DNA from 2 places in the Staphylococcus parequorum genome. Region 1 is predicted to be linked to the other one. Evidence: riboswitches for the same ligand, from Rfam matches in the RefSeq annotation. Region 1 holds a riboswitch; the other holds the start of a gene.
The links. A riboswitch is a leader RNA that binds a small molecule or an ion and turns the genes downstream of it on or off. The one in region 1 is predicted to bind S-adenosylmethionine.
Positions count from the first base shown of each region.

Region 2: another riboswitch for S-adenosylmethionine. It lies ahead of metK (methionine adenosyltransferase); the one in region 1 lies ahead of AAA453_RS11935 (methionine ABC transporter ATP-binding protein).

Region 1 covers NZ_CP150682.1:2,437,672-2,440,889, forward strand. Annotated here, with positions in the region: gene AAA453_RS11930 (methionine ABC transporter permease) at 1-158, opposite strand, end outside; gene AAA453_RS11935 (methionine ABC transporter ATP-binding protein) at 151-1,176, opposite strand; SAM riboswitch class I at 1,262-1,369, opposite strand; gene AAA453_RS11940 (thioredoxin family protein) at 1,425-1,724, opposite strand; gene AAA453_RS11945 (toprim domain-containing protein) at 1,721-2,113, opposite strand; gene gcvH (glycine cleavage system protein GcvH) at 2,418-2,798, opposite strand; gene AAA453_RS11955 (arsenate reductase family protein) at 2,968-3,218, opposite strand, start outside.
Region 2 covers NZ_CP150682.1:1,429,951-1,433,168, forward strand. Annotated here, with positions in the region: gene pckA (phosphoenolpyruvate carboxykinase (ATP)) at 1-839, opposite strand, end outside; SAM riboswitch class I at 1,015-1,127, shown strand; gene metK (methionine adenosyltransferase) at 1,237-2,433, shown strand; gene AAA453_RS06975 (nuclease-related domain-containing protein) at 2,529-3,218, shown strand, end outside.

The DNA of each region.
Region 1 (3,218 bases):
AAGAGTAAAACACCTAAAATCAGTCCTAAAACAAAAGCAAATGCTGTTGCTATTACAGTCATATAAATTGTTTCATATGTTGCTAACCAAACTTCGTCCCAACTGATATTTGGCATAGTAACCATCTCACGGAGTATGTCACCAAACGAATTACCCATGCTTTAACACCTCCACTGAAACGTGTTGCGCTTCTAAATCGTTTTTGAACTTTTCGAATTTTTCTGAATTTACTGTTGGTAAATGTACTACTAAAAAGCCGATTGAACCATCTTTCGTATGTTTAATATTAGCTTCCAATATATTTACATCAATATTATGCGTCTTAGTTATGTATGATACTAACGGCTCCGTAGTATTGCTTCCTGTAAAATTCAAGCGAACTACATAATCATTTTCCTTTAATGATATTAAATCTGTGATAGATTCATCAAAATCATCGTCTAAATCATCTTTCACAAAGCGTTTTGTTACTGCATGTTGTGGGTTTTCAAAGACAGTTGTAACCTCGCCTTGTTCAATTACACGGCCACTTTCCATAACAGCGACTTCATCGCAGATACGTCGAATGACATGCATTTCGTGTGTAATGATTACGATTGTTAAATTTCGTTCTTCTTTAATCTTTAATAATAATTCTAGAATTTCATCGGTCGTTTGAGGATCTAACGCACTTGTTGCTTCATCACAAAGCAATACAGTAGGTTCATTAGCTAATGCACGCGCAATACCGACACGTTGCTTTTGACCACCTGACAATTCCGATGGATATGCATTTTCTCTTCCTTTTAGTCCTACCAATTCCACTAATTCTAAAGCACGTTGCTTCGCTTCACGACGCGAAACACCAGCAATTTCTAGCGGGAATGTAATATTATTTAATACATTTCGTGACCACAGTAAATTAAAATGTTGAAAAATCATGCTCACTTTTTGACGTTTTTTTCTTAAATCTGATTTAGATAAATCACCAATCTTATCTCCATCAATAATTACGTCACCTGAAGTAGGTTGCTCGAGATTGTTCAAGAGTCTTACTAAAGTACTTTTCCCCGCTCCTGAAAAACCAACCACTCCAAAGATTGAGCCTGATTGAATGCTTAAATCAACATGATCTACAGCTAGTACGTCGTGTTTTTTTGTTTTGTACCTTTTGACTATTTGATTTAATTCAATCATCACACTTGCCTCCTTGTATTACACTATCAATTAAAAAATGCTTCCCCTTTTATGCAGTGAAGAAAAGAGAAAGCATTAATCGCTTCTCTCATCTCCCAAAGTTAATTATAACTTCATGTGAATTGGCACCATTTCTGATTCAGACGGTTGCCGGGCTTCAAAGGGCACATCCCTCCACCACTCTTGATAAGAGTATCATTTATTTAATTATTTTTAATCCTATCATCGCACTCATGTTTCGTCAATAACTATTTTAAATTTTCTAACAAATAAGGAACAGATTGAAATGCGTAAATTCTTTTCTGTTCTTTACCTTTAGACATCAGCATGAGCACAGGTACAGATTGTATTTCTTGCGCTTGGCTAAAATCAGGATGAAAATTCAAATCTATTTTCGTAATTGGTAGCTTCAAAATTTCATTTGCTATATCTAACATGCGTTCTGAAACTTTACAAGTTCCACACGTTGGTGTATAACCAAATATTAAATATTTTTCTTTTTCTTCATGTTCGTGCACATCTGCACGGTGTTCACTTGTTACATTCATGTTAATAAACTTACCCTTTCAGCTATATAATCTAATTTTGCTTTAGCTACTTTTTCTGCATCTTTTACAGAAAAACCATGTTTTCGCAGTACTCTGGATAAATATGGTTTAGGGCATCTAGCAACCTCACAATATTGTCTATCTATGCGTATATGTTTACTTTCACTGAGATATCGTTTGAACCATTTCCGTATCTTTTCACCTTCTTTATCTGAATCCACAAGAATATACACTTGTTTATCATATAAAGTTTCAACCATTTCATCGATTTTATCAATGCCCATAGTACCGTTCGTACATATGATATCAATTGGCTGATCAATAACTTGCTTTACCCGTTTCTTGTCTGACTTGCCTTCGACAATGATCACTTGGTTTAGTATCGTCATGACATCCACCCTCTAAATGTTGATAGTTGTTCAATCTACTTAGTTCTTCACAATACTTAGCGACTATAAACATAATTTACATATTCCTAATCTTATCTTATTATTGAAAATGATTTTTGTCATTTAAAGACATCTAATCAGATGATCTTTTTCTTATATAATATCTGTTCTTTAGTTCTACTAAGCTAGGCTCTACTATAGCTCACTTTATACATGTTTATTTTTGACAAAAAGCATATAAAATAAATATTCTTATTAAAAAAACCCCAAGATAATCAATATCATGGAGTTCGCACTTTATTTTTTATTCACCAATCATTTCTGAGTATTGCTCAGCAGATAATAATTCATCTAATTGACTTTGATCGCTTAATTCAACTTTTACCATCCATGCTTTATCGTATGGTGATTCATTTACGAATTCTGGGCTGTCTTCTAATTCTTCGTTAGACTCGACAACTTTCCCAGTAACAGGTGCGTAAAGTTCTGAAACTGTTTTTACCGATTCAACACTACCAAAAGTTTCACCTTCGTTAATGTCATCGTCGACTTCTGGTAATTCAACGAATACGATATCTCCTAATTCACCTTGAGCATATTCAGTTATACCAATTGTTACTGTATTGCCTTCAATTTTAACCCATTCATGTTCTTTAGAATATTTAAATTCACTCGGTACTGCCACAAGAATCCCCTCCTAAATGATTTTACATATTAATGATGCCATATGAAAAGCTTTCAAGCAACTATTTCTCGATAACATAATTCAATCAAATCTTTTTCATAGCAATAGATGAAGCGTTTACACAATCACTATTATAACCACTTATTTAATTATGAAATTAAAATTTATTTTATAACCAAGTTTCCTTATATTGGTCTTCTTTAAATCCAACTGTAACTTTATTTCCTGAAATAGCTAGTGGTCTTTTAACTAACATACCATTTGAAGCCAATAAATCTAACTTTTCATCATACGTTAAATCTTTCAACTTATCTTTCAATCCAAGCTCACGATATTTTGCGCCATGTGTGTTAAAGAGTTTGTTAACATCAATTTCTGTCGCTTCAATAATATCTTTAAACTCGTTTTTAGTAGGTGTAT
Region 2 (3,218 bases), 1.0 Mb from region 1:
AGGTTAATTGCTTTAGCATAGCAGCCACCTTCAATATTGAAAATGCCGTTTTCATTCCAACCATGCTCATCATCACCAATCAGTTTGCGTGTTGGGTCAGCAGAAAGTGTTGTTTTACCTGTACCGGATAAACCGAAGAACAATGCTACATCACCTTTATCGCCAACGTTAGCCGAACAGTGCATGCTCATGATTTTATCTTTAGGGAGTAAGTAGTTCATTACTGAGAAAATTCCTTTTTTCATTTCTCCAGCATATTCAGTGCCACCAATCAATATCACTTTATGTTTGAAAGAGGTAATTATAAATGTTTCGGAGTTTGTGCCATCAACTTCAGGAACTGCTTTAAAAGAAGGTGCTGAAACAATAGTGAAATCTGATTTGATTTCGCTAGCTTCTTCTTTAGTACTTGGGCGAATGAACATATTTTGTGCGAATAAATTATGCCAAGCTAACTCATTAATGACAGTGAGTTTTAATTGTGAATCTTCATCACTACCTGCATAACCATTAAATACATAAAGTTCATCTTTTTTGTTTAAATGGGCTAAAACTTTATCATACAAATTTAAGAACGTTTCTTCTTCGATAGGTTGATTTATGTTTCCCCAATCGATGTCATCTCTATAAGATGGTTCATTTACAATAAACTTATCTTTTGGAGAACGACCTGTGTATTTACCTGTTTTAGCGTTAATTGCTCCAAGTTCAGTCAATGCACCTTCATCATTATTTAAAATTTTGTTATACAACTGTGTTGTAGATAGTTGAAATAATGATGATGGTTTCTCTAATATACTTTCAATCTTGCTTGTGTATGTGTATGTATCTACCGCCATACTAATCCCTCCAACGCTATTTAGTTAATGTAAGCCTTTACAATTAAAGAGTATAACACATATGAATTAATAGTCCACATCATATTAAAAGGAATTTTAGAAATTTTAAATAAATATTAATAATTGTTAAATTGACAATATATCATAGATTAGGTACTATAGGACTTAACGGATTCTCTTATCCTGAGTGGCGGAGGGACATGGACCCAATGAAGCCCAGCAACCTCTTCTTAATACGAAGAAAGGTGCCAAACCGTTTGCAGACATATATCGTCTGAACGATAAGAGCGAATGGACGTATAAGGGCCTTCTCTCTATTTAATATAGTGATGAAGGCCTTTTTTAATGAGCTCAACAGAGAGAGAATTTTCGTAATTTAAAACTAAAGGAGCAAATTATGACATACAATAGAAGATTATTCACTTCAGAATCTGTAACAGAAGGGCACCCGGACAAAATAGCGGATCAAGTATCTGATGCAATATTAGATGAGATTTTAAAAGACGATCCTAATGCAAGGGTCGCTTGTGAAACTACGGTAACTACTGGTATGGCGTTAATTTCAGGTGAAATATCTACAACAACTTACGTTGATATTCCAAAAGTAGTAAGAGAAACAATTAAAGAGATTGGTTACACACGTGCAAAATATGGGTATGACAGTCAAACCATGGCCGTATTAACTGCAATTGATGAGCAATCTCCTGACATCGCGCAAGGTGTTGACACAGCATTAGAGTATCGTGAAGATGCATCAGAAGAAGAAATTGAAGCAACTGGTGCTGGTGATCAAGGCTTAATGTTTGGTTATGCTACAAATGAAACGGATACGTATATGCCTTTACCAATCTTCTTATCACATCAACTTGCTAAGAAATTATCTGATGTACGAAAAGATGAAATATTAAAATATTTACGCCCAGATGGGAAAGTACAAGTAACGGTTGAATATGATGAACAGGATAAGCCGCAACGTATAGACACTATCGTTGTTTCTACGCAACATGCAGAAGATACTGAATTGCAACAAATACAAGATGACATTAAAGCGCACGTTATTTATCCAACAGTGCCTGAACATCTATTAGATGAAGATACTAAGTTTTATATTAATCCTACTGGTCGTTTTGTGATTGGTGGTCCTCAAGGAGATGCTGGACTTACTGGTCGTAAAATTATTGTAGACACATATGGTGGTTATGCACGTCATGGTGGCGGTTGTTTCAGTGGTAAGGACCCAACAAAAGTTGACCGTTCTGCTGCTTATGCTGCACGTTATGTAGCTAAAAATATTGTTGCGGCTAAATTAGCAGACAAATGTGAAGTACAATTAGCATATGCAATTGGTGTTGCTGAACCAGTTTCAATTTCTATTGATACATTTGGAACAAGTAGCGTAAGTGAAGATGAGTTAGTAGAAGCTGTACGCACGCATTTTGACTTAAGACCTGCTGGCATTATTAAAATGTTAGATTTAAAACATCCAATCTATAAACAAACAGCTGCCTATGGTCATTTTGGCCGTACAGATATCTTATTACCATGGGAAAAATTAGATAAAGTAAACCTATTAAAAGATTCTGTAGAAGCATAAAAAACTAAAATTTAATTTTCTGGACTTTTCTATCGAATGATGAGCTATTATCTATTATAATTAAGTTACTGAACACATAAAGGAGCGTTTTTGTTATGAATTCATTAGGGCCAATAGAAATTGGTTTAATCGTGGCAATCATCGTAGCAGTCATTTGTTTGATATTATTTATGCTTGCTTTAAAAAGTAAAAAGAAAGCGCAAAAAAACGCTGAAGAGCAGTATAAATCTAGAGAACAAAAATTAAGCGATGAGCATGAAGAAGAGTTGGAAAAGGAAAGAATAGAAAATAAAAAAACTGTAACGAAGCAAAAGGAAGAATATGCAGCTACAGTTAGTTCTAAAGATAGAGAAATTGATGCTTTAAAATTATTTTCTAAGAATCATAGTGAATATGTAACTGACATGAGATTGATTGGTATCCGTGAACGTCTTGTAAATGAAAAAAGAATACGTCCTGAAGATATGCACATTATGGCTAATATATTTTTACCTAGAAATGAATTTAGCGATGTTCAACGTATCAGTCATTTAGTACTGACACGTACTGGTTTATACATCATAGATTCTCAATTATTGAAAGGGCATGTTTATAATGGTGTTAGTGCAGCCCAATTCAAAGAACAACCAATGATGGAGCAGGTATTTAATACTTTAGATCTTGATAAGCATACACCACAAACACTTGTGTTAGATCAGAATGAAGATACGCAATCATTATCGTTTGTAAATTATACATCGCACTTAAATGAAATAGAAAAACTTGCCGGTGATATCCAAACAGAA